Regions from separate parts of the Microbacterium sp. NPDC057658 genome, predicted to be linked through region 1. Evidence: riboswitches for the same ligand, from Rfam matches in the RefSeq annotation. Region 1 holds a riboswitch; the other holds the start of a gene.

Region 1 (7,733 bases):
GCCCTTGACGAGGTTGTCGACGGCGGTGACCACCGTCACGCGGTTCGCGGCGCGGTCGATCGCGAGGCCGAGGAGGGCCGTGTTCGCCCCGAGCACGTCCGCCGTGCGCGGGAAGCTCCCCTCCGGCAGCAGCTGGACGAAGGTCTCGTCGCCGTAGGCGCTCTCCCATGCCTGACGGATCTCGGCGTCGCTCACACCCTCGACGATCGGCGCTGTGGACGTGGCGAGGATGCCGCGCGACATCGGCACGAGGACCGGAGTGAACGAGATCCGGATGTCTTGGGTCCCTGAGCCCGTCGAAGGGCCTGAGTCCGTCGAAGGGCCTGAGCCCGTCGAAGGGCGGGCGGCGGCGAGCGCCTGACGGATCTCCGGGATGTGGCGGTGCGTGCCGCCGACGGCATAGGGGTTCGCGGAGCCGAGGATCTCGCTGGCGAGGAGGTTCGTCTTCAGGCTCTTGCCCGCCCCGGACGGGCCGACGGCCAGGACGGAGACGATGTCGCCCGGGTCGATCACGCCGGCCGCGACACCGGGGGCGAGGCTCAGGCTCACCGTGGAGGCGTTGCAGCCGGGTGCGGCGATCCGGGTCGCGCTGCGGAGCGCGTCCCGCCCCTTGCCCCCTCCGACGAGGAGCTCGGGCACGCCGTACGTCCACGGCTCATGGAAGGACCCGCCGTAGAACGCGTCCCACTCCGCCGACGAGGTGAGCCGGTGGTCCGCTCCGGCGTCGATCACCAGCGGGGTGTCGCCGAGGGCGTCCGTGTACTGCCCGGACTGCCCGTGCGGGAGGGCCAGGAACACGATGTCGTGTCCGGCGAGGACCTCGGGTGTGGTGTCCTGGAGCGTCAGGTGGGCGAGTGAACGGAGGTGCGGCTGATGGGCGACGAGGGGCTGTCCGGCGTTCGAGTGCGCCGTGACGGTGCGGATCTCGACGTCGGGGTGAGCGGCCAGGAGGCGCAGGATCTCGCCGCCTGCGTAGCCGGAGGCGCCGGAGACGGCGACGGAATACGTCATGCTTCTACCTTAACGGTCGGGTCCTCGACGATCTCGGGACCGGGGGCGGGGCCGGAGGCGGCGACACCGGCACTCGACCGCCGCGCGGACGCAGGCAGAAGGGCGGGGTCGCCTAGAATCGGCGGCCGCGACGTCGGCGCACGGCGATGACGCTCGGGACGAGCGTCGAAGGAGCGGTGGCGACCGAAGGCATGCGGCGACGATAGCGCGGGCGTGTTCGGCACCGCAAATCCGGGGCGTCACACGACAGCGTGCGCGACCGGTGCGGCGAAGAAGGCCCGTTCGTGCGCGCTCGATGCGAGGAAGGCTCGCCGCATCCGCTCTCGGCCGGTGTCGTCGGCCCTCGCGGCCGCGGCGGCGACATGCGCGACGGCCTGCCGGGTGGCCTGCGCGAATGCCGGATCCGCGTAGGTCGCCAGCCACGATGCGTAGGGATGCCGGGGGTCGCGGGGCGCCGCGCCGAACGCTCCGGCATGGAGCCGCTCCCCCAGGTCGGTGTAGAGCCAGAAGCACGGCAGCACGGCCGCGATCACCGTGGCGTAGTCCCCGCCGAAGGCGACGGCACGCAGGTGGTCGAGGTAGGCGACCGTGGCCGGGGCGGGCTCGGCGGCGAAGGTCGCGCCGTTCACCCCGGTCTCCGGGGTCAGCCACGACGCGTGCAGCTCCAGCTCGCCGCGGATCGCGCCGTGCGCGGCCTCGGCCCAGAACGCCTGCTCGTCGGGGGTCGGAGCGAGACGTGACGCCTCCGCGAGCACCCGGGCGTACTCGCGGAGGTAGAGGGCATCCTGCGCGAGGTAGAAGACGAAGGCGTCGCGGTCGAGAGTCCCCTCGGCGAGCGCGCGCACGAAGGGCAGCGCGTCGATGTCGCGGCGGATCGCGGCGGTCTCGTCCCACCAGGCCGCGGCCACCTCCTCCGGTGTCGGCCGGGTCTCGACCCCGCCGCGCGCCCAGAGTCCCGAGAAGGGATGGATCGGGCCGTGTCCTCGCCCGATCTCCAGGTCGTCCGCCGCGCGGAGGGACTCCCGCAACCAGGCGCGCGCGGCGCGCACCGCGGTCGCGGGATCGTCGCCCGTCGCCAGTCGTGTGGCCAGAGCCGCGGACAGCGAGCAGCCGGTGCCGTGGGTGTTCGCCGTGTGGATGCGCGCGCCGGGGAACTCCGCGTGCGTACCGGCTGCCGTGTCGATCAGGGCGTCCGGTGCCTCGTCCCCGGGCAGATGCCCGCCCTTCACCAGCACCGCGGTCCCCATCGCGGCCGACAGCTCTCGCGCCGCGGCGAGCGCGTCCGCCCAGTCCGCCACCTCGTGACCGACGAGCACCGCGAGCTCGGCGAGGTTCGGGGTGACCACGGTCGCCAGGGACAGCAGGCTCCGCAGCTCGCGCTCCGCATCGGGGTGGAGCAGCCGATCCCCCGAGGTCGCGATCATGACGGGGTCGAGCACGACGATCGGGGGCTGTGTGTCCCGGAGCCACGCGGCGACCGTCCGGATCACCTCCACGTCCGCGAGCATGCCGACCTTCACGGCGTCGATGCGGATGTCGTCACCGACGGCGTCGAGCTGCGCCCGGAGGAAGTCCGCGGGAGGAACGTGCACGGCGCGGACGCCCTGCGTGTTCTGGGCGGTCAGGGCCGTCAGGGCCGCCATGCCGTAGCCCCCGTTCGCGGCGATCGCCTTGAGGTCGGCCTGGATGCCCGCGCCCCCGGACGGATCGCTGCCGGCGATGCTGAGCACGTGCGGCACCGCCCGCCCGAGCCAGCGCCGACGGAAGGCCGCGGCGGCGGTCCGGGGGTCGTCCGCCGCGCACAGCGCCGAGACCACCGCGATCCCGGCCGCGCTGGCCGCGCGCAGCGCCGCCGTGTCGTCGAGCTCCACCCCGCCGATCGCGACGCACGGCAGCGCACTGCGCGCCGCGAACGCGGCGAAGCCGTCGATGCCGAGCGGGGCCGGGTGGTCGGGCTTGGTGCGCGTGGGGCGGATCACGCCGACCCCGAGGTAGTCGACCGTGCCGGGCGGCAGCGCGGCGACCTCCTCGAGGTGCGCGGAGGTGTTCGCGGTCAGCCCGATCAGGGCCTCCGGGCCGAGGAGCTCGCGCGCGCGGAGCACCGAGGCGTCCGCCTGACCGAGGTGCACCCCGTCCACCCTGGCGCCGCGACGACGGGCCTCGACGGCCGCATCGAGGCGATCGTTCACGACGAGCAGCGCGCGACCGTCGATGGCCGCGGACAGAGCGAGGAGCTGCACGACGGTCTCCTCGTCCGTCGCCTCCTTGTCGCGCAGCTGCACGATGCGGACGCCGCCGGCCACCGCTTCGCGGACGGTCGCGACCACCCCGCGTGCGCCGCACAGCGACCGATCGGTGACGAGGTACAGGGACAGGTCGACGGTCATCGGGTCTCCTCCTCGACGCGGGCGCGGTCCCGGAGATCCGCCGGGGTCACGGCGGACAGCGCATCGAGCAGTCCGACGGCGAAGCTGCCCGGTCCGCGGGAGGCCTCCGCCGCCTGCTCGGCCGCGACCGTGTAGACGAGGGTCGCCGCGGCCACCGCCGTCAGCGCATCGGTCCCGGTACCGCGGGACGCCCCGAGGAAGGCCGCCATCACGGCCCCCAGCGCGCAGCCGCCGCCCGTCACCCGCGTGAGCAGCTCGTTCCCGTTGGCGATGCGGATCACCCGTTCCCCGTCGGTGAGGAGGTCGACCGGACCGGAGACGGCGACCACGGAACCGTGCCGGTCGGCGAGCTCCCGCGCCGCCGCTGCCGCCGCCTCGGTACCGTCCGTCGCGTCGACACCGCGGCCGCCGCTGCTGTGCCCGGCGAGCGCGAGGATCTCCGACGCGTTGCCGCGGATGGCGGTCGGGCGCCGCGCGGCCAGCTCGTGGGCCAGTGCCGTCCGCACCGGGAGCGTGCCGATCGCGACGGGATCGAGCACCCACGGCGTGGCGGCGGCGAGCGCTCCGGCCACGGCTTCCCTGCTCGCCTCCCGCTGCTCCGGGGTCGGCGTCCCGAGATTGACGAGGAGCCCCGAGGCGGCACCCGCGAACGGTCCGGCCTCGCCGACGATGTCGACCATCGCCGGCGCCGCGCCGAGCGCGAGCAGCACGTTGGCGGTGAACCCCGTCACGACGGCGTTCGTGAGGCAGTGCGTCAACGGCGGCGCAGCCCGGACCTCCTCCCGCAGCCTTCCCGCCGTGACGGCGAGGTCGAGGACGGATTCCGGACGCACAGGATCGCTCATTGCGACATCCCTTCGCTAGTACGAACTAGATCAGGTTCGACGGGTGTGATCTCAGCCGCGGATGCGGCACCCCGTGTCACTGCCTCGCAGTCTAGCGAGCGAAGGCGTCGAGCAGCGCCCGCTCCTCCGTCCGCGTGAGTCCGGCACGGCGCTCCCGGTCCACGCCCCGTTCGCGCTCGTCCGCCACGACGCGTTCCACCGTCTCTTCGAGGGGCCGGAGCCTACCTCCGCCGCGCCGGTACCGCGCGTTCGAGCGGGTCATGAATCCGCTCATCTCGGGCGGCAGCCACAGCGGGAGCGAGCGCGGCCCCGCCCAGTACGCGACACCCTCCGCGACGAGACGCTCCTCCGTGCCGACGACGACCGGACCGGTGTGCCCGGTGGAAGCGCGCACCGTACGCAGCACGTCCTCCAGGTCGCGCACGTCGCCGATCGCGTTGACGGCACCGGTGACGGTGGCGGACACGACGAAGGCGGCGACGTCCTCGACGTCGATGACCTGCGCCGTGCGCCCGTCGAGCGGCGGGAGCAGCACGGGCTCGTCCAGGGCCCGGAGGAACGCCGCCGCCCAGTAGCCGAAGCGATCGCTCGGGTCGCCGTCGCCGACGATGAGGCCGGGACGGACGAGGAGCGCGCGGTCGCCGAGGCTCTCCTGCACGGCGTCCTCCGCCGCGACCTTCTGCCGCGCGTAGTCGTCGTCCTCACCGGCCTGCGCCGCCGGGTGCCGCGGGGCCGACTCGTCCGTCCCGACCGTCTCGTCGTCGCGGTACACCGACATCGACGAGACGCAGGTCCACCGGGCGGCACGCTCGCCGAGCGCGCGGACGGCCCCGGAGACATGAGCGGCGCGGGAGGAGACGTCGACGACGTGGTCCCAGTCGGTGCGCGAGACGACGTCATAGGCGTCCTCGTCGTCGCGGTCGGCGAGCACGAGGGTCGCTCCCGGTGGCGCCGGCCGCCCGCCGCGGGCGAGGCAGGTCACCGACGCGCCCGCCCCCAACGCGTGCGCGGCGATGCGCTCCGACAGCCATCCGGTTCCCCCCAGGATCAGCACATCCGTCATGTGCCCATGTCATCAGGATCGACGACTCGGGGGAAGGGCCTCCGCTCAGAGCGGAGCGACACAGGCCACCCCGCGAGCACAGGCCCTCACGCGGACACCGGCCCTCACGCGGACACCGCCCACCACGCGAGCTCAGGCCCTCACGCGAGCACAGGCCATGGGCGCTGCTGTCGCCTGATGCCGCGCGAACGCCTGATGCCGCGCGGGCTCGGCGCCGTCGCGGAGGCCGGCCCCGAAGCGGTCAGGGGACGACGATCTCGTCGAGGCCGTCCAACACCGGGATCGTCCACGACGGGTCCGGTCGCCAGTCGATCCACTCCCGATCGAACGGCCAGTCGCCGGCATGGAACGACGCGATGGCCGCGACCGCGTGCCGCTCGATCTGCGCGGCCTGCGCGGCGGTCAGCCGTCCCTGGTCGACGGCGGCGACCAGCTCGTCCTCGTCCTTCATCGCCACGCGCCCGTCCTGTGCGATCTCGACGTCGAGGACGTGATCGGAGGTGTAGGTGGCACTGTCGGTGCGCAGGTGCGCGTTCTCGAGGTTGACGTACCAGCCGGCGAAGTCCCACGTCGTCCCGGTGACCGAGCTCCAGAACAGCCAGACCGACCACGGCACTCCCGCGGGCGCGATGCGCAGGATGCCGTTGCCCCACCACTCCTCGACGATCCGGCGCCGGGGCTCCCGCCACCGCCGATCGAGCGGGACGGTCCGGATGCGCTCCCCGTCCCGCGTGCCCTGACCTTCCTGCTGCGTCCCGGCGGCGAGCCACGCGACGAGACCGCGCTCATCGTCACGGACGACGCGCATGGGGGTGACGGTCGCCGCCTCCCCCGTGGTCCACCCCGGCTTGCGGTAGTGCCAGTCGAGCTGCGCACCCGGCGAGAGGAACGGTCCCTCCCCGAGCGATCGCGCTCCGGCGGGGACCGAGGGTGGCGTGGGCTGCAGGAGGAGGCTCGTCATCCGGCCACGCTATCGCGAGAGCGCACGGCTCCCCGGAAAGGGGCCGTGCGCTCTCCCGATCAGTCGCGGAGGGCGGCGCCGAAGCGCTCCGCGGCGACGGCGACGCCCGCCATCTTCGCCTCGGAGGCCTCCGCGGCGGTCAGCGTGCGGTCGTCGGCCCGGAAGCGCAGGGCGAACGTCAGCGACTTCGATCCCTCGGGCACGCCCTCGCCGCGGTAGTCGTCCACGAGCCGGACCGACTCCAGCAGCGCGCCGGCGCCCTCGATGAGAGCCGCGCGGACCTCGCCCGCCGGCACCTCGGCCGGCAGCGTGAGCGAGACGTCCTGCGTCGCGGCCGGGAACGTGGACAGCGACGCCGCAACAATGCGTCCTCCGGCGAGCGTGAGCAGCCGGTCGAGGTCGAGTTCCAGTACGGTGGCGCGGCCGGGCAGGTCGGCCTCCTCCGCGACGGCGGGATGCAGCTCGCCGACATAGCCGATCTCCTCGCCGGCGGCGACCAGCGCACCGGTGCGTCCGGGATGGAGCGCGGCGCGCTGCGTCTGCACGACGTCGATCTCGATGCCCGCGGCGGCCCCGATCACGCGGACCGCGTCGAGCGCCTCGACGAGCCCGGCGGCCTCGGCGGCACGCCCCGGCTGACGCGGCGACACATTGCCGGTCAGCAGCACCGCGACGTGGCGCTCCTGCGGGGGGATGGAGGCGTCGAGCTCGGCGAGCACCTCATCCGACGGCCGGACACCCAGCGGCGGGACCTCGGCGGTGCCGTACTCCACGCCGGGCTCCGGGACGAACACGGCCCCGGTCTCGAACAGCGCGAGATCCGTGAGCCCGCGCGAGATGTTGCGGTGCGCGGTCTGCAGCAGACCCGGGATGAGCGAGCGCCGCAGGAACGGCACCTGCCCGTCGAGCGGGTTCGCGAGGCGGATGCTGGGCAGGTGCTCACCGGACGCGGAGCCGTGCAGATCGTTCTGCGCCTCGGTCGTGAACGGGAACGCCGGAGTCTCCACGAACCCGGCGGCTGCGAGAGCGTTCGCCACGCGGCGACGCCCCTGCTGGTGGGCCGTGAGGCCGCGGCCGGACGGCGGCGTCGGCAGCACCGCGGGGATGCGGTCGAGCCCGTGGATGCGGGCGACCTCCTCGGCGAGCGTCCACTTGTCGGTGAGGTCCGGGCGCCAGGTCGGCGGGATGACTGTCCACCCGCCCGGGGTCCCTGAGCCTGTCGAAGGGCTGACCTCCGCCCCGATCGTCGTGAGCGCCCCGGTGATCTCGTCGTCGGTGTAGTCGACGCCGATCAGTCCCTGCACGAAACCGCGCGGGAGCTCGATCTCGGCGACGAAGACCTCGGCGAAGAGCGCGCCACCTTCCTCCGTGAGCGTGCCACCGGCGAGCTCGACCATGAGGTCGGCCGCGCGCCGGGCCGCGACGAACGGGATCAGCGGGTCGACGCCGCGCTCGAAGCGCTTGGA
Region 2 (7,733 bases), on a different contig from region 1:
AACCCGAGGCGGAGGAACAGGTAGTACTGCAGCAGCACCTGAGCGCCAGGGCGGGAGAAGTTCAGGGCGAAGGTCGGCATCTCCCCGCCGAGATAGCTCACCTTGAACACCAGGTCCTCCGGCAGCCAGTGCGCGTCGCGCCAGACCACCCACCCGAGACCCGGGTAGACGAGACCGTACTTGTGTCCCGAGGTGCTGATGGAATGCACGCGCTCCAGCCGGAAGTCCCAGACCAGGTCGGGCTGGAGGAACGGGGCGATCATCGCGCCCGAGGCGCCGTCCACGTGGATCGGGATGTCGAGACCCGTCTTCTCCTGGATCGCGTCGAGCGCCGCGGCGATCTCGGCCACCGGCTCGTACATGCCGGTGTAGGTGACGCCCATGATGGCGACCACCCCGATCGTGTTCTCGTCCACGTACTTCTCGAGGTCATGGCCGTCGAGCGTCTTGTGCTCCTCGCTGATGGGCACGTAGCGCGGTTCGACGTCGAAGTAGTTGCAGAACTTCTCCCAGCACACCTGCACCGCGCTCGACATCACGAGGTTCGGCGTGGAGGCGTCCTTGCCGGCGGCACGGCGGGCCTGCTGCCAGCGACGCTTGAACGCGAGACCGCCGAGCATGCACGCCTCGGAGGAGCCGATGGTCGACGTGCCGATGCTGCGGGAGGCGTCCGGCGCCTTCCACAGGTTCGCGAGCATGTGCCAGCAGTTGTCCTCGATGGCGGCGGTCTGCGGATACTCGTCCTTGTCGATCATGTTCTTGTCGAAGGAGGCCATGTAGACCTGCTTCGCCTCGTCATCCATCCAGGTGCTGACGAAGGTGGCGAGGTTGAGGCGCGCGTTGCCGTCGAGGATGGTCTCGTCCTCGACGATCTGCTTCGCCGTCGCGGGAAGCGACTCGGAATCCGGGATGACGTGTCGCGGTGCGACGGTGGCCTCACCCGGCCGCGTGAAGAGCGGCTGGTCGTCGGCGGAGGAGATGCTCATGGGACGTCCCTTTCGGTCGGTGTCGATTGGCACTGTCTCCAGCGGACGCTAGACCGGCCGTCGAGTCACCTCCAGGGGCCCTCGTCCGAAAGGGGTGAGGTCAGGACGGACCGAGGATGAAGTTCCACGCGCCGGTGGCGACCGCCGCGGCGATCGCGATCCCGGAGATCGCGGCCCCGACGGCCAGGAGGGCCCACTCGGGGGCGCCGAAGCGGGACTCGCGCGCCCAGGTGCGACGGCCGGGGGCACCGAAGCCCCGTGCCTCCATCGCGGTGGCGAGCTTCGCGCCGCGGCGGATCGACAGGACGAGCAGGGCGAAGGCCATCCCGAGGAAGCGCCGGATGCGGCCGCGGTCGGCCACGCCGCGGGCTCGACGCGCCAGTTCCAGAGCCCGCCAGTCGTCGAGGAACAGCCCCACCATGCGCAGTCCGGCGAGCGCGCCGAGCACGAATCGGGCGGGCAGGCGCAGGATCTGCCCGAGGCCGTCGGCGAGATCGGTCGGATCGACCGTGATGAAGAGCACCACCGAGGGCAGGGCGATCGCGAGCACCCGGAGCATCGTGGCGACGGCGAGCGCGAGCGACCCCTCGCTGATGCGCAGCACGAACCAGTCGACGTAGACCGTGCCGCTCGTCTCGCCGTACAGGGCGATGGTGAGCCCTGTGAGCGGCGCTGCGAGCCAGACCGGCCAGGTGCGCACCCAGAACTCCCGCCACCCGATGCCGGCGAACAGGAACAGCACCGCTTCGAGCACTAGGGCGACCGCCGCCGACACGGGATCCAGCGTGAGGATCAACGGCACGGCGATGAGCGCGCTCACGCCGAGCTTCGCGACCGGGTTGATCCGGGCCACGACGCCGGCGCGGGCGCGGGTGTCGGCGAGATCCGTCATGCCGGCGCCCCCAGGGCGAAGCGGGTGGCGTGCAGGGCGCGCGCCACGTCGAGGTCGTGCGTGACGGTGACGATCGCGGAGCCCTCGTCCCGGAGGGTGGCGAGCATCGCGACGAGCTCGGCCCAGGTGCGGGCGTCCTGTCCGAACGTCGGCTCGTCGAGGATCAGCACCCGGGGTCGCGTGGCGATCGCGGCCGCGACGGTGAGACGGCGCTTCTCCCCACCCGAGAGCGTGTACGGGTTCGCGGCTCCCAGCGCGGACAGGCGCAGGCGGGCGAGCAGCTCGTCGACGCGGGCCTCGACCTCGTCCTCGGGGACGCCCAGCGCGCGCGGGCCGATGGCGAGCTCGTCCCGCACAGTGGTGGCGAGGAGCTGGTGCTCCGGCTCCTGGAAGACCATGCCGATCCGGGTGAGGAGGTCGCGGGACGCCCAGCGGATCGGCGCGGGATCGGCACCCTGCGCGAGCACCGGCGTCGCGGTCACGGCCCCCTCCGCGGGCGGGAGGAGGCCCGCGAGGGTCAGGCCCAGGGTGGACTTGCCCGCGCCGTTCGGGCCGGTGATCGCGAGGGCCTCGCCCGCCCGCACGTCGAGGTCGATGCCGCGGGCCACCGGACGCCCCTTCACCCGCGCCACGGCGAGTGCTCGGGCCGACAGCAGCACCTCGCCGGGCACTGTCCTCGGTGCCGGGGGCTCGGTGGGAGGACGCCCGGGCACCCAGACGCCGTCCGCCGCCAGGCGTTCTCCCTGCGCACCGAGCACCGCGGCGGGAGGGCCGTCCGCGACCACCCCGCCGGCACCGAGCACGATGACCCGGGTGAGGAGCGGCAACCACACCTCGAGTCGATGCTCCACGACCACGAGGGTGGCGGGGTGCGCGGCGAGCATCCGCTCCACCGCCTCCCTGACCTCGCGCACCCCGTCCGGAGCGAGGTTCGCCGTCGGCTCGTCGAGGAGGACGAGGCCGGGGCGCATCGCGAGCATGCCGGCGAGGGCGAGACGTTGCTTCTGGCCGCCCGACAGCGCCTTGGTCGGATGATCGAGCGGCACGTCGAGGCCGACGGCAGCGAGCGCCGCCTCGACACGCGGCCAGATCTCCGCACGCGGCACGCCGAGGTTCTCGCACCCGAACGCGACGTCGTCGCCTGCGCGGGCGAGGATCACCTGGGAATCGGGGTCCTGGAGGACGAGTCCGGCGCGCCCGCGAGTCGCCACCGCCGGAGCGTCGTCGACGAGGAGCTCCCCCGCACTCTCACCCTCCTCCTCGCCGCCGAGCACGCCCGCGAGGCCGTGCAGCAGGGTCGACTTGCCCGCCCCGGACGCGCCGAGCACGAGAACCCGCTCGCCGGGCTCGATGCGGAACGAGACGTCGCGCAGCGCCCATGCCCGGCGGCTCGCATGCCGCCAGCCCCAGCCGCGCGCCTCGACGACCGCGGGAGCGACCTGCGCCGCCATCAGACGCGCACGCGCGCCTCGCGCCCGGAGCCGAAGCGGTCCAGTGCTCCCGTCGCCGCGATGCCGCGGGCGAGCACCCACGACAGGGCACCGGCGATGACGGCGCCGGAGATCACGGTGCTCACGAGGTAGATCACGGTGAACGCGGGACCGGAGCCGGCGTACCAGAGGATGAGGTTGTTGATGCCTCCCGCGAGCGCAGCGCCGGCACCGGCGAGGATCGCGACGGGCAGCGACCAGCGACGGTAGAAGAACAGCAGGAAGACGAGCTCGGCGCCGAGACCCTGCACGAGGCCCGCTTCGAGCGTGAGGAAGCCACCCCACTGGTTGCCGATGAGCGCCGAGACGACGGCGGCCAGCAGTTCGACGTAGATCGCCGCACCGGCTTTGCGGATGATGAGGCCGCCGAGCACTCCGGCGAACAGCCACGGTCCGTCCAGGAGCCCCTGGAGCCCGGGGAGCAGCGGCTCGAGCAGGGCCTTGGGGCCCAGGTACCCGACGTTCCAGGCCAGGAAGATCAGGCCGGCGGCGACGCCGAGCACGCTGGCGACGACGATGTCGACGATGCGCCACCGCAGATAGCTGCGCGCCGGAGCGCCGGTCGTCTTCGTGGACGAGGATGCGGACGTGGACGTACTCATGTGAACTCCTCCCTGCGCTGGCATGACCCAGATCAGGTTCGACGGTCGAAGCGCGATTCGCTCCCTCTCAGCCCGGCTCGCCGGACTCCCGTGGTTGTGCTGTCGATCCTAGCGTCTTCCGCCCGCGCGTCCCGAGCCGCGCACGGCGGATTCCTGGCGGCATTCGGTACCGTAAGCGAGTGACCGCTTCCGATCCCCCTGCAGAGGCGTCCGGCGGCGTCGGCGTCGACGCGCGGCCCGAGGACTCCGCCCCCGCGTCCTCGCAGACCGTCGACACGCTGCCTGCGACCACGACGGAGACCGTCGCGTGGGCCGATGCCTCGACACCGGCGACCGCGCTGACCTGGGTCGACACGGACGTGGTCGAGTCCGGGTCGTCGACGCCGGAGTTCGACGCCACCCCGGAAGCCGAGGCCGCCCCCGGCCTGCTGCGCGACGCGACGCTGCGTCCGGCGATCGCCGGCCCCGGCCTGCTCGTCCCGCTCGGGGTCCTCGCCGGGCTCGTCGCCTCCTACGCCGGAAGCACGCTGCTCTGGCCGTTGCACGAGGTCGCCCCCACCGTCCAGGCCGTGGAGGTCACCCCGGTGGCAGCCCCCACCGCCGCGCTCGCCTGGCCGGAGGTGGGCGACGGTGCCGTGGGCATCGCCGGGATGACCACGGCCGCGTCCACGACCGCCCCGGTCAGCATCGCGAGCATCACCAAGGTCGTCAGCACGCTCATGGTGCTCGACCGCCTGCCCCTCGCCCCCGGGGAGCAGGGCCCCGAGTTCTTCTTCACCTACGCCGACAGCATCCGGTACTGGGACTACCGGATCTCGAATCAGTCCGCGCTGGATGTCCCCGTGGGCGGGGTGCTGACCGAGTACCAGCTCCTGCAGGGCACCCTGCTCGGTTCGGCCAACAACTACATCGATCGGCTCGCCGCGGAGATCTGGGGCTCCGATCGGGAGTTCGCGGCCGCCGCCGAGGTCTGGCTCGGCGAGCGCGGGCTCTCCGGGATCACCGTGGTCACGCCGTCCGGATTCGACGCGCGCAACGTCGCCACCCCGGAGGCGCTCGTGGCTCTCGGCGAGCTCGCGATGCAGAATCCCGTGTTCGCGGAGATCGTGGGCACCCGGTCGGTCGAGCTGCCGGGGGCCGGCACGGTGGAGAACACGAACGGCATGCTCGCGGACCCGGGGGTGGTCGGCATCAAGACCGGCACACTCGTCGGCTGGAACCTGCTGACGGCGAAGGACGTCTCCGTGGGGGACTCGACGGTCCGCCTCTACGCCGCGGCACTGAACCAGGAGGACGACGAGGCGCGTCTCGCCCTCACGCGTGCCCTGTTCGCGCAGACCGAGGCTGCGCTGCAGGCGCAGGGCCCCGCCGTTCCCGCCGGGACGGTGGTCGGACGCGTCCGCACCGCCTGGGGCGAGGAGGTCGACGTCGTGACCGGTGAGGACGCGGATGTGGTGCTGTGGAACGGGGCGAGCGCGACCGCGACGGCTGTGTTCGATCTCGGCGAGCAGCGCGAGGCGGACGGCGACGTCGGCACCCTCACCACGGCCGGCCCCATCGACACCACCGAGACCGCACTCGTCCTCGCCGAAGACGTGGACGGCCCGAGCCCGTGGTGGCGCCTCACCCATCCCCTCGAGCTGTTCGGCATCGACGCGGACCGCTCCTGACGACTGACGCCCCGCTCCGAGTCCGGAGCGGGGCGTCAGGGCGATGACGATCAGGGACGAGGCGACGCGCCGTCCGCCCCGTCGTCGAGGAGCGCCTGCGCGGCGGCCGCCTCCGCTCCGGGAAGCTGGGCACCGACGGCGGCACCCGCCACGGCATCGGCCGCCTGCTCCTCCGCGCGGGCCTCGGCGTCGGCCTCTCCCGTCACCACGACCGGAGACGACCCGGTCAGGGCCGCTTCCGCGTCGAGGTCGGTCGCCGCCTGCTCGAACTGCGACTGGTACAGCCGCCAGTACGCGCCCTGCGCGGCGATGAGCTCGTCGTGCGTACCCTTCTCGACGATGTCGCCATGCTCCATCACGAGGATGAGGTCCGCGTCGCGGATGGTCGACAGCCGGTGCGCGATGACGAACGAGGTGCGCCCCTGCCGGAGAGCGGCCATGGCGTTCTGCAGCAGCAGCTCGGTGCGGGTGTCGACCGCCGAGGTGGCCTCGTCCAGGATGAGGATCGACGGCTGCGCCACGAACGCCCGGGCGATCGTGATGAGCTGCCGCTCACCGGCCGAGACATTCGACGCGTCCTCGTCGAGCACGGTGTCGTACCCATCCGGAAGCGCGTGCACGAAGCGGTCGACGTAGGTCGCCCGCGCGGCGGCCAGCACCTCCTCGTCCGTCGCGGTCGAGCGTCCGTAGCGGATGTTCTCGCGGATGCTCCCGGCGAACAGCCAGGGGTCCTGGAGCACCATGCCGGTGCGGGACCGGAGGTCGTCACGCGTGATGGTCGAGATGTCCTGACCGTCCAGCGTGATCCGACCGCCGCTGAGCTCGTAGAACCGCATGATGAGGTTCACGAGCGTCGTCTTGCCGGCGCCCGTGGGCCCGACGATCGCGACGGTCTGCCCCGGCTCCACCCGGAACGACAGATCGGTGATGAGCGGACGCTCCGGCGAGTAGGAGAAGGAGACGTTCTCGAACTCGATCACGCCCTCCCCTTCGCGGAGAGCAGGGGCGTCGGGGCCGTCGGCGTCCTGCTCATCGGCGTCGAGCAGGTCGAACACCCGCTCCGCCGAGGCGGTGCCGGACTGCACGACCGCGGCCATGCCGCCCAGCTCGGACAGCGGCTGCGTGAACTGCTGCGAGTACTGGATGAACGCCTGCACGTCGCCGAGCCGGAGCTGCCCGCTCGCGACCATGAGCCCGCCGAGCACCGCGATGCCGACGTAGGTGAGGCTGCCGACGAAGGTCATCGCGGGCATGATGATGCCCGAGAGGAACTGCGCCTTGAAGCTCGCCTGGAAGAGCTCCTCGTTCTCGGCCTTGAACTTGTCCAGCGCGTCCTGCTCGCGGCCGAACACCTTGACCAGCGCGTGGCCGGAGAAGGCCTCCTCGACCCGGGCGTTGAGCCGGCCGACCTTGCGCCACTGCGTGCCGAAGGCCTTCTGCGACCGCGGTCCGATGACGCCGAAGATCACGCCCATGAGCGGAAGCGCCACGAGGGCGACGAGGGCGAGCTGCCACGAGATCGAGAACATCATCACGAGCACGCCGATCACCGTCAGCACGGCGGTCAGTGCTCCCGACAGCGACTGCTGCATGGTCTGGGTGATGTTGTCGATGTCGTTCGTCACCCGCGAGATCAGCTCGCCGCGCTGCACCTTGTCGAAGTACGCCAGCGGGAGCCGGTTGATCTTCGCCTCGACGGCCTCGCGCAGCCGCCACATGGTGCGCACCATGATGACGTTGATGACGTATCCCTGCAGCCAGCTGAGGAACGCGGCCACGACGTAGATCGCGAGAACCGCGGCGATCACCCAGCGCAGCGCGTCGAAGTCGATGCCGTCGCCGACCCGGAAGTCGCCGAGCGCGCCCACCTGGTTGGCGAAGTCGTTCTGCCCGGCGTCCCGCAGCGCGTCGACGACGACGTCCTGCGGGGTCCCGGCCGGGAAGCCGGGGAAGTCGCCGGTGGGCTGACCGAGCTGGATCGAGATGAAGCCGCGATAGACGATGTTCGTCGCCTCGGCGAGCACCTTCGGGGCGGCGACGGTCAGCACGACCCCGATCGCACCGAGGATCGACACGAAGACGAACCACACCGC

Evidence for each region. Region 1 has a riboswitch for thiamine pyrophosphate ahead of thiM (hydroxyethylthiazole kinase). Riboswitches for the same ligand answer to the same signal wherever they lie in the genome.
Region 2: it holds a riboswitch for thiamine pyrophosphate, as region 1 does, so the genes downstream of both, ACFU8V_RS00785 (ECF transporter S component) here and thiM (hydroxyethylthiazole kinase) in region 1, are expected to answer to the same signal.

Annotation. Positions count from the first base shown of each region.
Region 1 covers NZ_JBHVHT010000002.1:599,843-607,575, reverse strand. Annotated here, with positions in the region: gene argC (N-acetyl-gamma-glutamyl-phosphate reductase) at 1-1,011, opposite strand, end outside; gene ACFU8V_RS16435 (bifunctional hydroxymethylpyrimidine kinase/phosphomethylpyrimidine kinase) at 1,251-3,398, opposite strand; gene thiM (hydroxyethylthiazole kinase) at 3,395-4,243, opposite strand; TPP riboswitch at 4,234-4,327, opposite strand; gene ACFU8V_RS16425 (NAD-dependent epimerase/dehydratase family protein) at 4,335-5,306, opposite strand; gene ACFU8V_RS16420 (DUF402 domain-containing protein) at 5,548-6,267, opposite strand; gene pheT (phenylalanine--tRNA ligase subunit beta) at 6,327-7,733, opposite strand, start outside.
Region 2 covers NZ_JBHVHT010000001.1:167,099-174,831, forward strand. Annotated here, with positions in the region: gene ACFU8V_RS00770 (glutamate decarboxylase) at 1-986, opposite strand, end outside; gene ACFU8V_RS00775 (energy-coupling factor transporter transmembrane protein EcfT) at 1,087-1,878, opposite strand; gene ACFU8V_RS00780 (ABC transporter ATP-binding protein) at 1,875-3,329, opposite strand; gene ACFU8V_RS00785 (ECF transporter S component) at 3,329-3,970, opposite strand; TPP riboswitch at 3,963-4,072, opposite strand; gene ACFU8V_RS00790 (D-alanyl-D-alanine carboxypeptidase family protein) at 4,150-5,640, shown strand; gene ACFU8V_RS00795 (ABC transporter ATP-binding protein) at 5,691-7,733, opposite strand, start outside.